4 regions of the Sinorhizobium sp. FG01 genome follow, and region 4 is predicted to be linked to each of the others. Evidence: predicted binding sites of a transcription regulator. Region 4 holds the regulator's gene; each other region holds the start of a gene.

Region 1 (5,018 bases), on a different contig from region 4:
CCGGTGCATTGATGGCGGTGCGCGGCACGTCGACGAGGACGAGCCAGTTCGCAGCCACATTGGGCAGTTTGAAGGGATAGACGACCCGGTCGAAGGGCGCGTTTCCGTCATAGGTCAGGTTCCTGATCATGCCTGACGCGTCGGACGAGAGCGCCTTCTGGATGATATCCTCACCCTCGCCCTCGTAATCCTTCATCAGGAGATCGGGAATTGGCGCCGCGAGCCACTTGCCGCTCTGCGACAGCAGGTAGACGCGGCCCGAACCGAAGGGCTTCAACGTCGCGAGCCGGTCGGCAAGCGAAGCGAGCGAGATGTCGACGCCCGAGACGCCGATCATCTTGCCGTCGGACAGCACCGGATAGGCGATCGACGTCATCGTCGTCGGAACGTCGGTGCCTTCGGCCATGTAGGGCTGGGTGATGGCACCCTTGCCGCTCTTCGCGGCTAGCGCGTACCATTCGGCCGCGTAGTCGGCGCGGAAGGTCGAAAGCTGTGCCTTGCCGTTGCGGTCCTTCGACCAATAGGGCGTGAAGGCGCCTTCCGCATTGCCGCCAAGCTCGGTGTTGTTGACGACGTCCTTGCCGTCGAATGCCTTCGGCGCCTCGGCGAACCAGCTGCCGAAGGCGAAGTCATGCTGATCGAGGTTGGCCTTCAATAGGTTGATGGCGCCGGCGCGGTCGACGGATTTTCCGCCATGGCCGCGGCCGAGCACGCCCGACATCGTGTTGGCGGCGGCCGCCAGCTCTCCGACGCTGCCGGCGATTTCGGCGGCAATCGCGCGGGCCTCCGTCTTGGCGCCGTCGAAGACGAGCGTTTCGACACGATCCTGGGTCTGTGAAATGAGAACGAAATTCGATGCGAGCAACACGAGAGCGATCGTGCCGCCCGTGACGGCGATCAGCTTGGTGGCCAGCGATTTTGCATGGAAGTTGAACATGAAATCCTCACGCACTGAGAGGTCCGCAGGTTTCTTGCCTGCGGCATGACATTCCAAATGTGGGTGAAGCTCCATCATGGAGCGCGTGATGCCGACCGGCATACAGGAGCCGGACCGATGCGAGCGGGCTGCCTCGCAATCTGGATAGATCATCAAAGATTAATTTAAGGCCAACATCCGGGCCAATTCCTGGCCGTCCAAAGTGGATTCTACGCGGCGAGCATCGTTGCCGCGCCAAATCCTATCCAGATCGCGAAACGGACCAAAAATAGACTGCGGCAGTCAAAGGCGCGCGGCGACCTCGGAGGCGAGCGGTATGGACGGCTGTGCTCCCGCTTTCAGGCAGGCGAGCGATCCGGCGGCGGCGGCACGGCGCAGCGCATCGGGGAAGGCGAGGCCCGCGTCGAGGCTTGCCGCGAGATAGCCGCAGAACGTATCTCCAGCTCCGACCGTATCGACGGGTTCGATCGCCAGCCCCTTGGCGCTGTGAATATCGCCCTGATGGACGGCGGCGACACCCTCGGCACCGAGGGTGACGATGACGATCTGTCCGGTTTCGTCGTGGAGGTCCTTCATTGCCGCTTCACGCTCAGCGCCTGCAATACCGCTTTTGCCCGCCAAAAGCTCGAACTCGGTCTCGTTTGCAATGACGATGTCGGCCATGCGGCCAAGGCGGGCCGCCTCCGGCGTCAACGGCGCGATGTTGATGATCGAGCGGATGCCACGGCGCCTGGCCTCCACCAGCGCCTTCTCCACCGAGGCCGCCGGAATTTCGAGCTGCAGCATCAGCGTGTCGCCGGCCGCCATTTGCTCGAGGGCCGTGACCGCGTCGCTCTCGCTCACCGTCGCATTGGCGCTGGCGACGACGACGATGACGTTCTCGCCGTCACCGCCGACGAGGATATGGGCGGTCCCGGTCGGCTCGCTCACGGTCTTGGTGAGGCCAAGGTCCGTGCCCGCCTCCTTGAGCAGGGTAAGCGCGCCTTCCGCAAAGCTGTCCGAGCCGACGGCGCCGGCCATCCGCACGGAAGCGCCGGCGCGCCGGGCTGCCAGCGCCTGGTTCGCCCCCTTGCCGCCGGCGGCGGTGGAAAAGCCCGTTCCGGCAACGGTTTCGCCCGGCTTCGGAAGGCGTGCGGTCGTGGCGATCAGGTCCATGTTGATGGACCCAAGAACAGTGATCATGTGGAGATGTCCCGTCGGGTTGCTGATTGTGCCGGAGAGTGCCCGAGGCCGTCAGTCTTCGTCAACCACCCGCAGCTTCAATTGCCCGATGCGGTTGTCGACTGCCCGCTCACTCTTGTCGGCCGGCTCCCTGGCGCCGTGGTTCGCCGGTGCGGCCTCCAGTTCCAGCGCCTCGATCTTGGCGCCGCGACGCGTCAGCTTGTCGGAGGAGATCAGAATGTCCTCGACATCCTTCTGGGTCATCGCGAAGTGGCCCTGCAGCTTCCGGACCCGTTCGTCGAGCCGCGAGAGATCCTCCATCAGGCGCACCACCTCGCCCTGGATCAGATGCGCCTGCTCGCGCATGCGGGCGTCCTTCAGGATCGACTGGATCACCTGGATGGAAAGGAGCAGCAGCGACGGCGAGACGATGACGATGCGCTGGCGGTGCGCCTTCTGGACGGTCGCTTCGAAATGCTCGTGGATTTCCGCAAAGATCGATTCGGACGGAACGAACAGGAAGGCGGTTTCCTGCGTCTCGCCGGCGAGCAGATATTTGCTGGCGATATCGCGGATATGGACCTCCATGTCGCGTCGGAAGGCTTGCGCCGCCTGCTGGCGCCGCTCGGCACTTTCCGCATCACGCATGGCATTCCAGGCTTCGAGGGGGAATTTTGCGTCGATGACGAGCGGCGGCTGGGCATTCGGCATGCGGATGATGCAGTCCGGCCTCGCCCCGTTCGAAAGCGTCGCCTGGAAGGTGAAGGCGCCCATCGGCAGGCCGTCGGCAACGATCGCCTCCATCCGCGACTGGCCGAAGGCGCCGCGCGTCTGCTTGTTGGCAAGAATGCTCTGCAGCCCGGCCATGTCCCTGGCGAGAGACTGGATATTATTCTGGGCGCTGTCGATGACCGCCAGCCGCTCCTGCAGCCGCCTTAAATTCTCGTGGGTCGCCTTCGTCTGTTCGCTGATCGACGCGCCGATCCGGTGCGTCATGCCGTCGATGCGCTGGCTGAGCGATTGGTTGAGTTCCGCCTGCCGTGTGCCAAAGACATCGGCCATCGCGGCGATGCGTCCCTGCATTTCGGTCTGTGCCGCGAGCAGCGCCGATAGCTGCTGGTCCCGGTCGTCGGCGCGAAGCGCCCGCGCCCTGCGGGCCGACGCAATTGCCAGCAAAACGAACAGGAGAGCGGCGAGGCTGAGCAGATGGCCAGCCGTTAGGGGAAAGGTGCCGATGAGGAACAGCGGCTGGTCGATGGCGAAGGCAGTGGGCTCCATGGCCGCAGCCTAAACAGATTCGCATCCGAAAACTAGATCAAAACAAGAACAAACGGCTCAACTCATCACACGGCAATTTTCTTGCGCAGCGACGGAAAGATCGGCTATGGGGGAGCATGACGATCAAGCCGCTCATCATCCTTCCCGATCCGCTTCTGCGCCAGGTTTCGACGCCCGTTGAGACGATCGACGCCGACATTCGCCGGCTTGCCGACGATATGCTCGAGACCATGTATGACGCTCCCGGCATCGGACTGGCGGCGATCCAGATCGGCGTTCCGAAGCGCCTTCTGGTTCTCGACGTTTCGAAGGAGGGCGAGGAGAAGAAACCGCTGGTCTTCCTCAATCCGAAGATCGTGAAATCCTCCGAGGAGCGCTCCGTCTACGAGGAAGGCTGCCTGTCGATCCCTGACTATTATGCCGAAGTCGAGCGACCGGCGGCGATCACCGTCGAATATCTCGACCGCGGCGGCAAGGAGCAGGTAGTTGAGGCCAACGGCTTGCTCGCCACCTGCCTGCAGCACGAGATCGACCATCTGAACGGCGTCCTGTTCATCGATTACATCTCCAAGCTCAAGCGCGACATGGTGATCCGCAAGTTCGCCAAGGCGGCCAAGACGCGCGGCGCCAAGGCCATCTGACCGTCGCGCCCCGCGCCTAGAGGCGTTTGACTCGGAGCCGCTGCCCTGCTTGGGGCATTTGAGAAAGACGGAGTTCACCGCCTTGCCGCTTCGCATCATCTTCATGGGCACACCGGAATTCTCCGTGCCGACGCTCTCTGCTCTCGTCGAGGCGCGTCACGAGATCGTCGCCGTCTACACGCAGCCGCCGCGTCCCGGCGGCCGGCGCGGCCTCGATCTGCAAAAGTCGCCGGTGCATCAGGCGGCCGAACTTCTCGGTGTTCCGGTGTTGACACCCGTCAACCTCAGGCAAACCGCGGATCGGCAGATCTTTCGCGATTTCGGTGCCGATGTGGCAGTCGTCGTCGCCTATGGCCTGCTGCTGCCGGAAGAGATCCTCTCGGGCACTCGCCACGGCTGCTATAACGGCCATGCCTCGCTCCTGCCGCGCTGGCGGGGTGCCGCACCGATTCAGAGGGCGATCATGGCCGGGGACCGTGAGACCGGCATGATGGTGATGAAAATGGATAAGGGGCTCGACACCGGGCCCGTGGCGCTCGTCAAGTCTGTTCCGATCGGCGAGACGATGACGGCCGGCGAGCTGCACGACAAGCTGATGCATGTCGGAGCGGCGCTCATGAAAGAGGCGATGGTGCGGCTCGAGATGGGCGAACTGACGCTGACACCGCAGCCCGAGGAAGGCGTCGCCTACGCCGCCAAGATTACGAAGGACGAGACGCGGATCGTTTTCACGCGGCCGGCGGCCGACGTTCACAATCATATCCGCGGCCTCGCGCCCTTTCCGGGCGCCTGGTTCGAACTTCAGGTCGCCGGGCGGATGGAGCGGATCAAGGTACTGGGGTCGGAGCTTGCCGCAGGGGCCGGCACGCCGGGCACGATCCTGGACGACGGCTTGACGATCGCCTGCGGCGAAGGGGCGGTGCGGCCGACGCGCCTGCAGCGGGCAGGCGGCAAGGCGCTTGCTGCGCCTGACTTTCTGCGCGGCACGCCGATCGCCGCCG
Region 2 (5,018 bases), on a different contig from region 4:
CAACGCGAGCCGCACAAATTCGCCGCGGCCGGGAATTCCGTCCCAGTAATAGAGCGTGAATGCCATGAAATCCCTCGTCTCCCGGTTCAGCCTGTGGGCTCCCGCCCGAAAATCCCTCCTGAGTTCGTCCTTCGCCTGTTCGAGCACGCACCGCTGTTCGTCGGCCAATCCAGAGGCCTGCCCTGTTGATATAGAAGGTGAGCATCGACATCGCGGACCGGTAGGCGCTCGACTTACGGCGGTCGCTCGCTTCCGCCGAGCGTCTCAGGGAACGTGCAATCTTCCGCGGATCGTCCGAGGCATAGATACCGGGCTCGATGTCCAGCGCATTGCTATGCGCCGTCACCTCTTGCGACCATTTCGTCGTCTTTTTACTGCCGTTGCCCTTCGGGCCCCATCAGCGGCTCAGCGCAGCCACACGGGCAATTCGGAAGCCTGCCGAAATTCGCGCGCCCGGTCCTTCCAGCCGAGCTTTTCCCAGGCGAATTGCTGGGCCGCCATCCTTGCCGTCTCCTTCGTGGGATAAAAATCAGGCAACACATAATCCTTGTCGCCACAGCAGAGCAACGCTCTCCCGCTCATCAGGTCGAAATGAAGCTCTAGGCATTCCTGTGCATGCATCGAATCCCTCCCGGACATGATTCACAAAAACGGCCCTCGCGAGAGGAAGTTCCAACGACATGAAAAGAAGCTCCGCAAATCCGCATCGTACCACGGGAACAACGGAGGCTTCCCGGAGTTTAGAGCGCTTACGGGAGACCAGCCATGAGCAAGCACGGAAAAGCGCGATCCCCGACCGTCGCACGCCCTCTTGATCCGCACGGTGTCGACGAACCTATCGATGCGTCGGAACGTCATGCGGCAGAGACCAGTGGTACGGTCCGGCAACAGATCACTGACCTGCAGGAGCGCATCGCCGAGCTCGAGGCAGAGATCGATGCGATTGCGACCGAGGCGCATACCGCAATCGGTACGCTCCCCGGCGCCGACCGGATCGAGACGGCAAAGGATGTGGTTACCGAGAAGCGCGACGAGATTCAGAGGCTGAGGGCACGGCTGGAGGAAATTCAAAGGCTCGTCGCGACGCGTTAGCTTCTCCAACTCACCCGCGGCGAGGCCGGTTCAAAACACGTCATACCTCAAAATAGGCGCGCCATACGGAGGCGGCCTGAACAGGGTTTCCTTGCAAGTGTCCGCTCTCACTCGCGGTCGACGAACTTGAAGAAACGGCTGACTTTCCCCTCCGCGGTCCGGTCCTGATAAAGGAAGGCCAGCTTGTTCTCGTCGAATATGCTGAAGAAATCCTCCCAGGAAATCTCCTCCAGCCTCTCTTCCGGCTTTCCAAAGTCGATGCGCAGCAAACCGCCGTCGGATGCCCCCTTGACGCGGGCCGGATGGCCGTCGCGGCTCTCTGCCCATTTGCGGATCGTGTCGTGATCGGTCGTTGTTTTCGAAGCGCTCACCGGAACCTCCTTCGGTTGGGGATGTCTCGCATCTCGCCCCTCTAATCGATCGGTCCGGTGATTGTTCCCGTGAGCTCAGCTGCGGCTGCGGCCCTTGACGGCGGCAGCGTCCCTGTGGTCTTCCTTGTCCTCCGGCTCCCAGCCGAACACGCTCCGCCCGCCAAAGCGGGCAGAATTTCTGAACTCGCCGGCAACGATCTCCTTAAGATCCGGGCCGGTGACGTAGCGCTCCAACCGGCGCGACTGCTCATCGAGCCGCCGCAAGGCGGCGAGTTCCTCCTCTCGCCCGAGCCGCCCTTTCTGCACCGCCGATTTCATCACGTTGATCGTCTCGTCATAGACCTTGAGCGGCACCGGGAAGGGATGACGGTCCTTGCCGCCATGGGCGAGCGAAAAACGAGCCGGGTCGGAAAAGCGGCACGGCGTGCCGTGCACCACCTCGGCGACCATCGCGAGCGCCTTGACGGTTCGCGCGCCGACGCCCGGCACGAGAAGCAGTTCCTCGAAATCCTTCGGCCCGCGATCAGCTGCGGCGGCGAAATTGCCGTGCAGGCGCCGCATGTTCACGTCGCTTTCGCGCACGTCGTGATGGGCCGGCATGAAGAGGTGCGGCAGCATCGGCTGGGCCGGAGCCGGCAGTCCCGGCCCGCGCGCCTCGATCGTCGCCAGCTCGCGCATGAGGCCATCGGGTCCGAGCGCGCTTAAAAGGTCGAGCTGGCTTGCCCGCGAGGCGCCGGCGCGCCGGTCCGCAAGGTTGATGATCTTGCCCTGCTCCCGCCCCTCGATCGCCGCATGCGGCGAGTCGACGAAGCTATCCAGGCCTTCGGAAAGCCAGTGATAGCGCCGTGCCTGCCGTCGGTCGCCATTCATGCCCTGCTGGACAACCACCCAGCTCGCATCGTCCGTGACAATGAAGCCGTGAAGGTAGAGATCGAAGCCGTCCTGTACGGCGGCACTGTCGACCTTGGCGACGAGGCGGCTCGCCTCGGCAAGCCTCGCGCCGTCGAACCCGATGCGTTCGCCGATCACGACAAGTTCGCCCGGGGTCATTCGGGAATGCCGGCCACGGCCGCCGCAGACGTGAATGCCGAGTTCGCCCGAAAGCGGCGTCAGGCCACGCTTCAAGGCGCCGATGACGCTGGTGGTGATGCCCGACGAATGCCAGTCCATGCCCATCACCGCGCCGAAGGACTGGAACCAGAACGGGTGCGCAAGCCGCCTCAGGAATTCGTCCCGTCCATAATGATGGACGATCGCCTCGGTGATCAGAGTGCCGAGGCGTGTCATCCGGTCGCCGAGCCACTTCGGGACCCGGCCGCCATGCAGCGGCAGATCCGCATTGCCCGCTCGTTGCGCCATGTCTCGGCTCCTCGTTGTATCGTCTTTGATTTAACCCTACATGCTTCGGATGTTCGCGGAAAGTTCTCAGTGGCTGCGCGCAAGTTTCGGGCGCAACGTTGGCGAGCGTGAAAATATGAGACTACATACGACCGGCATAGATCGGGGAGCGCTATCGATTGCGGTGGGATGACAGCTTCTTTGCGCGCGACGCCGTTAAGGTCGCCGCCGATTTAATCGGTGCGGAATTCGCTGTCTCCGGCATCGGCGGCATCATAGTCGAGACGGAAGCTTATCTGCCCGACGATGCCGCCTCCCACAGCTTCGCCGGTACCACGAACCGCAACCGCTCGATGTTCGGCCCGCCGGCGCATGCGTATGTCTATCTTTCCTACGGTCTTCACTGGTGCCTGAATTTCGTCTGCCTGCCCGGCAGCGCCGTGCTCGTCCGCGCCATCGAGCCGAGATGGGGGCTGGAGACGATGCGGGAGCGGCGCGGCGTTTCGCAAGACAGGTTGCTCTGTTCCGGCCCCGGACGAGTCGGCCAGGCGCTCGCGATCGGCAAGGAACAGGATGGCTTGCCGCTTAACGGAAAGCCCTTCCAGCTAAGCCTGCAGACGAAGCGGCCGCCCGTTGCAACCGGCCTTCGCGTCGGAATATCCAAGGCCGTCGAGCACCCCTGGCGCTTCGGGCTGCAGAACTCGCCCTTCCTCAGCCGCAAGTTCTAACGCCTCTTGCCCAAAAGTGTGCAGCGGTTTTGGGATGACGACATGCACAAAACAAGGACCTAAAGCGCGCAGCGTGAATACATTTTCTCGCGACGCGCTTTGGCCTGTCAGCGTGGCTCGATCTGCTCATAGGTGCATTGGCGCGGATCCTTGTCGGGACGCCAGCGCATCAGCTTCGTGCCATGGCGGAAACGACGGCTGCTGACGTGATCGAATCTCACCTCGACCACCAGCTCCGGACGGACCGGTTCCCATTCGCCGCTGCGCTCTGTGCTCCAGCGGCTCGGGCCGCCGGGTGCCTTGCCGGTAAAGCCGGGCGGCTCGCGCAATGCCTCCAGCCGACGTGTCAATGCCGGGCGCTCCTTGTCGGAAATCGTCGCAGTAAAGCCGACATGGTTCAGCGTTCCGTCGCTGTCGTAGAGGCCGAGCAGGAGGGAACCGACCTCGTCGCTGTCGCTCTCGTAGCGGAAGCCGCCTACGACGCAATCGGCGGTCTTCAGGCGCTTGACCTTGACCATCGCACGCTCGCCGCATTCGTAATTCCCGTCGCGCCGCTTGGCGACGACGCCGTCGGTCGCGCCCGCCTCCCACGAGGCGAGCCATCGCTCGGCCTCCTGTCGGTCTCGCGTGAAGGGGGAAAGGGCGAGCTTGTCCGGAACTGCGTTTTTGGCGGCAAAGGCTTCCAGTGCCGCTCTCCGGGCGGGAAGAGGCTTGTCGGTCAGGACTGCCCCCTTTGCGTCGACCAGCATGTCGAACAGGATGAGGCGGGCCGGCGTTTGCTGCGCGAGCTTCTCAACGCGGCTTGCCGCCGGATGCAGGCGCATCTGCAGGGCGTCGAAGGAAAGACGCCCCTCGACTTCGATGACGAGTTCACCGTCAAGGACGAATTGCCGGGCGTCCAGCCGGCGCAAGAGGGCGATGACTTCCGGGAAAAACCGCCCGAGCGGCTTGCCGGATTTGGCCCTAAGATCAACCTCCTCGCCGGATTTGAAGGCAAGGCAGCGGAAGCCGTCCCATTTCGGCTCATACTGCCATGCCCCATCGCTCGGAAGCTCGGTCGCAGAGCGGGCCTCCATCGGCGCGGTGCTGACCGGCAGCGCGAAGCCGCCGGCGGATACAGCCTCCGCCGCCGCCCTTGCCTTTCTCGCCGAGCGCGGCCGTCCGGTCGCCTTGGTCGGTTTTCGATGCGCCGGTGACGGCATCGTCCACTCCTTCCCCGATCGCCCTATTTCAGTTTCACGGCCGGTTCCCTCGCCCAGACGCGCAGCTTGCCGAGTTCCTTGAAGAAGGCGGCGATGCTCCCGGCATCGGTGAGCTCGATCGTTCCCTCGTCGAGGGCGTCGGCAATGCCGGCCCTCTCCAGGAGGGGACGTGCCGCACCGACAAAGCCGATATATTTGCAGTGGGCGAAAGCATCGGCCACGAAATCGCGGGCGGTGGCGACATCGATCAGATCGGCGACGGCCTCTGCCGAAGGAAGAAGCACCAC
Region 3 (5,018 bases), on a different contig from region 4:
AGTTCCTCGACCGTGTAGAAATTGAGCCGCACCGGGATGCCGAAGCGGTCGCGCAACGGCGTTGTCAAGAGACCGAGGCGCGTCGTCGCCGCCACCAGCGTGAACTTGGCAAGATCGATCTTCACCGAGCGCGCCGCCGGCCCTTCGCCGATGATCAGGTCGAGCTGGAAATCCTCCATGGCCGGATAGAGGATTTCCTCGACCGCCGGGTTCAACCGGTGGATTTCGTCGATGAACAGCACGTCGCGCTCTTCGAGATTGGTGAGCAGCGCCGCGAGATCGCCGGCCTTGGCGATGACCGGGCCGGAGGTCGAGCGGAAATTGACGCCGAGTTCCTTCGCCATGATCTGCGCGAGCGTCGTCTTGCCGAGACCGGGCGGGCCGACGAAGAGAACGTGATCGAGCGCCTCGCCGCGGTTGCGGGCCGCCTCGATGAAGATCTTCAGATTGGCGCGCGCTTCCGCCTGGCCGGTAAACTCGTCGAGCGACTGCGGGCGCAGCGTCGCATCGAGGTCCTCGCCCCGCTTTTCCGGCGCAATCAGGCGTGCGGCTTCAGTCATCTCAAACTTCCGTTGCGGGATGGATCGCGCGGCCGCTCGATTTCGCCCCCGCGTGTCCCAACCTTAGTGCGCGGGCGGCAGTCAATCCAGTGCGATCGCGCACACCCTCACTCCTATTCCATTGTGGCTGCAGAAAGGCTTCCCGCCTCAGCGCGCCAGCTCCTTCAATCCCAGGCGGATCAGCTTGGCGCTGTCACCCCCCTCGCCGCCATTCTTCAAGGCCGCGGCGACCGCGTTCGCCGCCTGGTCGCGTGAATAGCCGAGATTGGTGAGCGCCGACACCGCATCGGCGACGGGAGCAGAGGCAACTCCCTCGCTCAGTTCCTGCCTGAGGCCGATCGTCGGGGCCATGTCGCCGGCAAAGGCCGGAGCCTTGTTCTTCAGCTCGGTGACGATGCGCACCGCCACCTTCGGTCCGACGCCTGGCGCGCGCGCCACCGACGTTTTGTCCTGCAGCGCGATGGCGTTGGCGAGTTCGCCGGGTGTCAGCGTCGAAAGCAGCGCCAGCGCCACCTTCGAGCCCACTCCCTGGACGGTCTGCAGCAGGCGGAACCATTCGCGCTCGAGGACCGACAGAAAGCCGAAAAGCTTCAACTGGTCTTCGCGCACATAGGTCTCGATGAAAAGCACCGCAGCCTCACCGGCCGAGCCGAGCCTGGCGAGCGTGCGGGCCGAACAATAGGCCACATATCCGACCCCCTGAACGTCGAGGACGACATAGTCCTCGCCGATTTCGTCGATGGTGCCTTTGAGCTTGCCTATCATCTGGCTTCCGTCTTTCTGGGTCCCTGTACGTCCCTTTGAGGCTTGCGTTCCGCGCACCCCCTCTGGCCTGCCGGCCATCTTCCCCACAAGGGGGGAGAAAAGGAGTGGCACGATCCGTGCCTCCACGGCAGCGTTCCACTTGCTGAAACCTTTCGGTAGGAACCAGTGACCAGCGGCACATATTCTCCCCCCTTGTGGGGGAGATGGCCGGCAGGCCAGAGGGGGATGGGCTTAGCCGCCATTGCCTGCCCTACCCCGCAAGCGCCGCAAGGCGGTTCGTGATCGCCTGCCTGTTGTGCGCATGGCAGATGGCGATGGCAAGCGCGTCGGCGGCGTCGTTGCCCTTGAACTCGGCCTTGGGCATCAGCACCTTCAACATCATATGGATCTGCTGCTTCTCCCCATGGCCGACGCCGATTACTGCCTTCTTCACCGCATTCGGTGCATATTCGGCGACCCGGAGGCCGGCGCGCGCCGGAACCAGCATGGCGATGCCGCGCGCCTGGCCGAGCTTCAGCGTCGCCGTCGCGTCCTTGTTGACGAAGGTCTGTTCCACCGCCGCCTCGTGCGGCTGGTAGCCATGCACCACCTCGGCAAGCCCGTCGTGCAACTGGCAGAGGCGCGAGGCAAGGTCCATCTCGCCGTCGGAGGTCACCGTGCCGGAAGCGACGAAACGCAGCGAATTGCCGAGCGTCTCGATAATGCCCCAGCCTGTGCGTCTCAGGCCCGGATCGATGCCGATGATGCGAATCGTCGTCTGCATGGCTCACCCTATGTCGGTCAACGGGACGCTGCCAGAAAAAAGTGAACAAAACAAAAACATTACACAGAAACGACATCCGCCGAAGGAAAAACGCAGGCGGGGCCTTGGCGCAAAGAAACTTGAACCTACATTGCGATCGATCAATTTCTCTTAATTGAAAGCGTTTGCCATGCTGCCCTTTTCCGTTCTCGACCTGTCGCCGATTACCGAAGGCGGCAGCGTCGCCCAGTCGCTGGAAAACTCGCGCCGGCTGGCGATCGCAGCGGAGGAGAATGGCTACAGGCGCTTCTGGCTGGCCGAGCATCACGGCATGAAGGGAATTGCCAGCGCCGCCACTTCGATCGTCATCTCGCATGTGGCTTCGGCGACGCAGAGCATCCGCGTCGGCTCCGGCGGCATCATGCTCCCCAACCATTCGCCGCTCGTCATTGCCGAGCAATTCGGCACGCTTGCCGCCCTTTATCCCGGCCGTATCGATCTCGGCCTCGGCCGTGCGCCCGGCACCGACATGCGGACGGCGCAGGCGCTCCGGCGCAATATGGAAGCAAGCTCGAACAATTTCCCGAATGATGTCGTGGAGCTTCAGGCGCTGCTCGGGCCCGTCAGCGAAGATCAGAAAATCATCGCCGTGCCGGGGGCCGATTCGAACGTGCCGATCTGGCTGCTCGGCTCGAGCCACTTCAGCGCCCATCTCGCCGGCATGCTCGGCCTTCCCTTCGCCTTCGCATCGCACTTCGCACCGGATATGCTGCTCTCCGCGCTCGAGATCTATCGCGAGCGCTTCACGCCGTCGCCGCAGCTCGACAAGCCGCAGGTGATGGTCGGCGTCATGGGCGTTGCGGCCGACACGGACGAGGAGGCCAACTATCTTTTCACCTCGATGCAGCAATCCTTCGTGGCGCTTCGCCGCAATGCGCGTGGTCGCTTCCCGCCGCCCGTCCGGTCGATGGAGGGGCTGTGGACTCCGGACGAAAAAATCTTCGTCGACCATGCGATGAGCTATGCGGTCGTCGGCGGTCCCGAAACCATCCGCCGCAAGATCGCGTCCTTCGTCGATCTCACCAGGGCCGACGAGCTGATCGTCTCCATGCCGATCTTCGACATGGAGAAGCGGCTGCACTCGCTGAAGCTATTCGCACAGGCGCAAGCGGATTTGGCGCGGGCTGCTTGACCGCAAAGGGTGCCACCCCCTCTACCCTGCCGGGCATCTCCCCCAAGGGGGGAGATCGGCCAGAAGCAAAGCGCTGCCTGGCACTGAGTTTGCGAATGTCAAAGAGACCAGTTTTCACGGTTCGCGTGACGAGCAATTGATTGAGCGGAACATCGCCGCTTGCCGATCTCTCCCCTTGCGGGGGAGATGCCCGGCAGGGCAGAGGGGGGTATTACGCCCGCTTGCCCAGCGCCGAACAGACCTCAGGCGGAAAGCTTCGCCAGCACTTCCTCGGACACCTCGAAGTTCGAATAGACGTTCTGGACGTCGTCATCGTCCTCGAGGTTGTCGATGAGCTTCATCAGCGACTGTGCCTTTTCCTCGTCGACCGGCACTGTGTTCTGCGCCTTCCAGATCGCCTTGACGGTCTCGGCTTCGCCGAGCACGCCTTCGAGCGCCTTCGAAACGTCGCCGATATCTTCGAAACCGCAGATGATCGTGTGGCCTTCCTCGTCCGTCGCCACGTCGTCGGCGCCCGATTCGATCGCCGCTTCCATCACCTTGTCGGCGTCGCCGGCCGAAAGCGGGTAGGTGATTTCGCCGACGCGGTCGAAGGAGAAGGACACCGAACCGGTTTCACCGAGTGCGCCGCCGGCCTTGGTGAAGATCGAGCGGACATTGGAGGCGGTGCGGTTGCGGTTGTCGGTCAATGCCTCGACGATGACGGCGACGCCGCCCGGGCCATAGCCCTCGTAGCGGACTTCTTCGTAGTTCTCCGCGTCGCCGCCGGCAGCCTTCTTGATGGCGCGCTCGATATTGTCCTTCGGCATCGACTGCGCCTTGGCGTTCTGGATGGCGAGCCGGAGGCGCGGGTTCATGCCCGGGTCGGGCAGGCCGGTCTTCGCGGCAACGGTGATTTCGCGCGCGAGCTTGGAAAACATTTTCGAGCGCACCGCATCCTGACGGCCCTTGCGGTGCATGATGTTCTTGAACTGTGAATGGCCAGCCATGACGCCCTCTGCATGCATGAATTTGTTGGGATCGGGCGCCTTATAGTTTCATTGCCGCTTTTCGTCCAGCAGGGCCACCGTTCCGCCACGCGGAATTCGACTCACGCGCAAATGCAGTTCCGCCCGTCAAACCCCCTGGAGCACATGGATCAGCGGCTTGCTCGGCAGAGTGCGCAGCGAAACCGTGATGCTTGGACCGGTGGCGAAGCTCTTGTCATAGTCGTCGCCGAACATCGCCAGGAAATCGCCGATCGGCGGTCCGCGCCGGTGCATCGGCAGGATGAGCGCGGCGCGCAGCCGCGACGTGACGCGGCTCATGCTTTCCGCCCCCATCGTCAGGCCGCCGTCGACGGGCACCATCAAAACGTCGAGCCGGCCGATCTGCCGGTAGTGGCTGTCGTCGAGCTCGTGGTGGAGGTGGCCGAGATGACCGATGCAGAGTCCTGCCACCTCGAATATAAAGATCGAATTGCCGTCCGGCTCCATGCCCTCGAAGCCGGAGCGGATGTCGGTCGTCACGTTGCGGATATAGGTATCGCCGACGACGAGATCGTGGTCGGCCGGCTCGCCATCCTCGCCCCAACCATGCAGCACGTGACGGATCGCCGGGTCCGGCGTCAGCGTATAGTGGCTCGAATGGGCCTTGTTCATGGTCACGACGTCGGGCCGCGTCGCGGTCCGGAACCAGCCGTTGTAATCGGTGGCGATCGAAATCCCGCCCGGCGTTTCGATCAGGAAGGTCGAGTGGCCGACATAGGTGATGGTGACTT
Region 4 (5,018 bases):
GCCGAAGCCGCGCGCCACCGCGTGACCGTCTCGCTGGAATATCACCCGCAATCGCTGACGGACACGACCGACTCGGCAAGCCGCCTGATCGACGCGATCGCCCACGACAATGTTTATCTCTATTGGCAGCCGCGGCCCGGGCTGGAGCTCGGCGAGGCGCTCGCAGAGGTCGCCCGCATCGGTCAGCATGTATCTCATGTCCACGTCTTCGCCTGGGATCGAAATCGCAACCGTTTTCCCCTGGCATCGGCATCCGACTATTGGCGAAGCGTCCTCACGGCCCTCCCCGCATCGCGCTGGACCGGGCGACGCTTTGCAATGCTGGAATTCGTCGCCAATGACGATCCCGCCGCCTTCATCGAGGACGCCGCGACGCTCAAGCAAATTCTCCTCGAGTGACATCCACGACGGCCCCGATCCTCCCCACGCGAGACGCCGGGAGGGACTGGCGCGGGCGCTCAAATCCGCCTATATAGGTGAACGGCTGGGGTCGTAGCTCAGTTGGGAGAGCGCCGCAATCGCACTGCGGAGGTCGAGGGTTCGACTCCCTTCGACTCCACCAAACGACCTTTGTCCGACCCGGAGACATAGGTAACAGAACATCGCTAAGACATCAGCGACATCTCTGTAGCGGGCCGATCCGACGTGGCTCGTCACCCTCGGACGACCACCACTTCAGACTGTGTTCGCAGCAGACCCATTGCGAACGCGAATTCCGTTAAGAAGCGAGCGACCCGAAGTCAGAGGGAGCGGTGTTTTCCACCCGATGTGCCGTCTTCCCGCCTTGCCCCTCGCTTGCCAAAGAGCCTGATTTGAGAGAGACTTAGCACCTGGCATCATTGCATATCGGCAACTCCCGCAAGTGGGGACTACCATGCCTCTCAAATCTCTGATCGCCGCCGCCTTAATCGCTCTTCTCACACTTTCAGGATGCGCCACGACAGGCGCTACGGGCAACACGACCTACACCCAGTGGTACGGCCCCTACCCTGAACCCGACTTCGACGTTCTTAGCCCCGGCGGGCTGCGCCTCGCCTACTAGGACGGCTTGTCAAGACGATGCACAGCGTCGTCAAAGGTGAGCAAACGCTCGCCTATGTGTGACGCTTGCCGCACGCAAGTCTTCACCACCATCGAAACCCGCAAACCGTCCGTGCCGCCCTGATAGCGGACGCGCCTCGACGCATGAGTTCACGGAATATTAAGTGCTTGCGGAACACATATGGAACGGATAGTTTCTGTTCTTGATTTGTTTCGCGAATCTGGAGTGACGCGCATGCTGACCCGCAAGCAACAGGAATTGCTTCTGTTCATTCATGAACGGATGAAGGAATCCGGGGTCCCGCCCTCCTTCGACGAGATGAAAGATGCGCTCGATCTTGCGTCGAAATCGGGCATCCACCGGCTGATCACTGCGCTGGAAGAACGCGGTTTCATTCGCCGGCTACCCAATCGGGCCCGAGCGCTCGAGGTCATCAAGCTGCCGGAAGCCTATTCGAGCCCAGCCCAGCCGCGGCGCGGCTTCTCGCCGAGCGTCATCGAGGGCAGCCTCGGCAAGCCCCCGGCACCGAAGCCGGCGCCAACGCCGCCGGTCGAGAGCGCGTCTATAACAGTGCCGGTCATGGGCCGGATCGCCGCCGGCGTGCCGATTTCGGCCATTCAGAACAATACGCACGAGATTTCCGTGCCGGTCGAGATGATCGGCAGCGGCGAGCACTACGCCCTCGAAATCAAGGGCGATTCGATGATCGAGGCGGGCATTCTCGATGGCGACACGGTGATCATCCGCAACGCCAGCACCGCCAGCCCGGGCGACATCGTCGTCGCCCTGATCGACGACGAGGAGGCAACCTTGAAGCGATTCCGCCGCAAGGGCGCATCGATCGCACTGGAAGCGGCGAATCCGGCTTACGAAACGCGCATCTTCGGACCCGACCGCGTGAAAATTCAGGGCAAACTCGTCGGTCTGATCCGGCGCTATCACTAGGCCGATTTGGGTTCCTGTGCCGATCCTGTGTGCGGTCGTTTCGCGCGGTCGCGACGACAGAACTGTTCTCTTTGCCTTCCGTGATCTCGCTTACTGCGGCCGGCGTTTATTGGTCTCGGCGTCCGCCATGCCACCGGCAAGAAGCGCTCTCGTATTCCGGCCTGTTCAAAGCTGTTTGTGGGCGTCTTTTTTGAACGTCTCCCTCTTGCGCTCCACATGGATTCGTTTTAAACGCCCGCCATCGCTCGATTTTACGAGCACGAGAGGCCTCGTGGCGGAGTGGTGACGCAGAGGACTGCAAATCCTTGTACCCCGGTTCAATTCCGGGCGAGGCCTCCATTACACATCTAATTGCCGATTCTACGTCACGAGATCAGGTGCTCGATCCGGTGCCACGCCCTTGGCTGGTAGCAATCTGCTCCAGGGTTTTCCCACAGCTCAGGTCGATGTTTATAGCCCGTCGATCGGCGACCCAAAGTTGAATCGAGGCATTTTTCGCCTGCCGAGGCATATAAGCTTGGCGCGAACCTGCCCCGGAGCTTTAGCTGTTGAGGCGATTAGACCGGTACGCTCGACAAGACCGCCGCCAAGAGCGCCGGATGCGGCGAGGCAGTTGACAAGCGCAGATAGCGGCCGGTCGGCTTTGAATGCCGCATCAGTGCGGCGTGGACAGATTGTTCTCCGTCTATCGCGGCTGGATGCTCCAATATTCTCGCCAGCTTCGTCAGCAGCTTCGAACGCATCCGTCTGAGCTTGATGTCGTTCGCACGGCGACAGAGAGCGAAAATGCGTAAGAAACTCTTCTCTCCCGTCCCATCGACGCAGATGAGTTCATCGTAACCGCGGCGATCGGTAACGACGAAATTGCCGGGATTTACATCCATCATGACGATGTGCAGGCGGCGAAACCGTTCGAAGATTTCGTCGATCATCGTGAGATGCCTGGCGGTGAGCTGCCCCGAAAACGCCAACTGAGCGAGGGTGGGCGCGAGCTTCCCATCGCGTCTGGTTATTTTTTCCACCACGAGCCCCAGGCCGTACTCGGTCTGGGCGAAGCCGAATATCTTCGGTATCGGCAGTTCGATGGCGTCCGCGAGGGAGAACTTTCTCGCCTGCTCAAGGAATTCGTCGACTTCACGCCGAAACGTTCGATAGGCCCCGAAACGTTTGAATTGGTTGAGGAATGCAAACGCCCTCTTTGACTGGCGTGTGCCGCTTGCTTCTCTGGATCCCAGCTTCAGAACCTTGATGAGAACACTCGGATGGAGACGATTCTCGAAAATGCTGCGCTGATGGCCGGCAGCGCATTCACGCCAGTCGGAAAGTTCGATCCTGTCGTCGAACATTTTCTGAACCCCGGATTGTGACAGTTTTGTAAAAAAACTGTGTCTGGGGGAAAAGTTCAAGAGCGGCGTGCTTGGCGGCGCTATCTCTACCGTACATAGTATGCGGTAGTTGCAGTCTTGCCACTGTGACAGGGAGCGACGGGTGAAAGCAACCTTCCGGCCGTCCTCCCCGTGGGAGGAACTGCAGGCCTGTGCCCGGCCTACTTCCCGGAGTTCTCAGTGCCGCGCCGACGCGCCCACCAGACGGCGAGCTTCCGGCGGGCGCGGCGCACTGCAGGGATGTCATGCGACAATACGAGCAGGCCGAGCGGGACCATCCAGAAACCGAGAACCGGCAGAAAACCGAGCAGGCCACAGACGACGAGCAGCGACCCGATCAAGATGCGCAGGGCCGGCGAGTCGGGCAGCCGAATTCGCCAGTTGCCGAGCACGATTTGACGTGTTTGCGGATCGATGCCGAAATATCTCTTCTTGCCGCCGTTCGCCATTATGCCTCTTTAATCCAACTCCCCAACAGTTGGTGCCTTCTCCACAGGGTGACAACCGCGGCCCAAGATTTTTTTTGAAAAATCGCTTGGCAAATCGGAAAAGCATTTGTATTAGCAGCCTCACTTCTGCGGCGCAGATGATCCCTGGTAGCTCAGCGGTAGAGCACTCGACTGTTAATCGATAGGTCGCCGGTTCGAATCCGGCCCGGGGAGCCAGTTTCGAAAGAGCCATTCGCGGCGTGCGCCCGAATGGCTCTTTTCATTTGTCGTCCTTACTCGACCTTACATGAAGGTGCTTCATGCGCTTGGCGTGGCTTTTCCTGGCGCTCGCGATTGCGACCGAAGTGGTCGGTCTCACCGTCATGAAGGCCTCCTCGGCCTCGTGCGCCTATATCGGCCACGCGGTCATGTATGCCTCGATCGCCCTCTCCTACGTGTTTCTCGCAAGGGCCGTGAAGACAGTACCGGTTGGCGTGGCCTATGCCATCTGGGAAGGCTCGGGCGTGGCGCTCATCACCCTCGTCTCTGTCTTCATCTTCGGCCATGTACTGAGCGGCCGCGAAGTGGTCGGGCTTTCCATGGCAGTGCTCGGCATCCTGCTTGTCAATGCGGGCAAGGCTCACGACGACGACATCGGCGAGGAAGCCGCGCCGTGACGGCCTCCGGTCTCTCCTTCGCCTTCGCGTTCATGGCCGGCCTGCTCGATGTCGCGGCAAATCTCGCTTCGTCGAAGTCGGATGGCTTCGTCAAACGCGGATGGGGCGTGCTTTCGATCCTGCTGGTGCTCGCCGCGTTCGCCTTGCTCGCCGAGGCGGTGAAAGGCATGGAGCTTGCGATCGCCTATGCCGTGCTGGGCGGCACCGGAATTTTCGGCACGGCGATCTCCGGCCGCCTCTTGTTCGGAGAGAAGCTCAAGCCGATCGGCTGGGTTGGCCTGATCCTCGTCTTCGGCGCAGTGCTCGTGCTTCACACCGCCTGACGCGGCCGCTTGTCGGATGCCGACTGCTTGTGCTTCGGAGCTGTACCATGCGGGCCGGGCCCGGACACGAGCCAGTCGACAAGCGCGAAATAGGCGCCGTAGGGCAGGAGCCGCAGCAACTTGACGGCATAGGTGAAGCGTTTCGGGAAGGTGATCTCGAAATGTCTCGACTTCAGACCCGTGCAAATCCATTCCGCCGCCTCGTCGGCGCTGACAAG

What was found. The regulator LexA, encoded in region 4, represses DNA repair genes until DNA is damaged. The targets are predictions, from matches to a motif close to TGTTCNNNNTGTGTTCNG.
Region 1: a site for LexA is predicted at 3,410-3,427, ahead of CO656_RS09525 (DNA recombination protein RmuC). Genes of this name have one in related genera too.
Region 2: a site for LexA is predicted at 2,873-2,890, ahead of CO656_RS00760 (DUF763 domain-containing protein). Genes of this name have one in related genera too.
Region 3: a site for LexA is predicted at 2,130-2,147, ahead of ruvC (crossover junction endodeoxyribonuclease RuvC). Genes of this name have one in related genera too.

The regions. Positions count from the first base shown of each region.
Region 1 covers NZ_NWTB01000005.1:279,543-284,560, forward strand. The annotation lists gene CO656_RS09515 (methyl-accepting chemotaxis protein) at 1-937, opposite strand, end outside; gene CO656_RS09520 (ribokinase) at 1,220-2,119, opposite strand; gene CO656_RS09525 (DNA recombination protein RmuC) at 2,171-3,376, opposite strand; gene def (peptide deformylase) at 3,493-4,017, shown strand; gene fmt (methionyl-tRNA formyltransferase) at 4,100-5,018, shown strand, end outside.
Region 2 covers NZ_NWTB01000002.1:133,426-138,443, reverse strand. The annotation lists gene CO656_RS00785 (glutathione S-transferase) at 1-66, opposite strand, end outside; partial or broken gene CO656_RS00780 (DUF3175 domain-containing protein) at 109-346, opposite strand; gene CO656_RS00775 (hypothetical protein) at 406-621, opposite strand; gene CO656_RS00770 (hypothetical protein) at 766-1,092, shown strand; gene CO656_RS00765 (hypothetical protein) at 1,200-1,463, opposite strand; gene CO656_RS00760 (DUF763 domain-containing protein) at 1,539-2,822, opposite strand; gene CO656_RS00755 (DNA-3-methyladenine glycosylase) at 2,981-3,529, shown strand; gene CO656_RS00750 (ATP-dependent DNA ligase) at 3,637-4,731, opposite strand; gene catE (catalase C) at 4,755-5,018, opposite strand, start outside.
Region 3 covers NZ_NWTB01000010.1:142,206-147,223, forward strand. The annotation lists gene ruvB (Holliday junction branch migration DNA helicase RuvB) at 1-560, opposite strand, end outside; gene ruvA (Holliday junction branch migration protein RuvA) at 708-1,325, opposite strand; gene ruvC (crossover junction endodeoxyribonuclease RuvC) at 1,576-2,088, opposite strand; gene CO656_RS18280 (LLM class flavin-dependent oxidoreductase) at 2,258-3,259, shown strand; gene CO656_RS18285 (YebC/PmpR family DNA-binding transcriptional regulator) at 3,502-4,248, opposite strand; gene CO656_RS18290 (MBL fold metallo-hydrolase) at 4,375-5,018, opposite strand, start outside.
Region 4 covers NZ_NWTB01000003.1:85,094-90,111, reverse strand. The annotation lists gene CO656_RS03170 (sugar phosphate isomerase/epimerase) at 1-399, shown strand, start outside; tRNA gene CO656_RS03165 (tRNA-Ala) at 487-562, shown strand; gene CO656_RS30105 (hypothetical protein) at 875-1,042, shown strand; gene lexA (transcriptional repressor LexA) at 1,277-1,987, shown strand; tRNA gene CO656_RS03150 (tRNA-Cys) at 2,253-2,326, shown strand; gene CO656_RS03145 (YrbL family protein) at 2,545-3,333, opposite strand; gene CO656_RS03140 (hypothetical protein) at 3,534-3,821, opposite strand; tRNA gene CO656_RS03135 (tRNA-Asn) at 3,963-4,037, shown strand; gene CO656_RS03130 (SMR family transporter) at 4,121-4,477, shown strand; gene CO656_RS03125 (SMR family transporter) at 4,474-4,800, shown strand; gene CO656_RS03120 (SDR family NAD(P)-dependent oxidoreductase) at 4,788-5,018, opposite strand, start outside.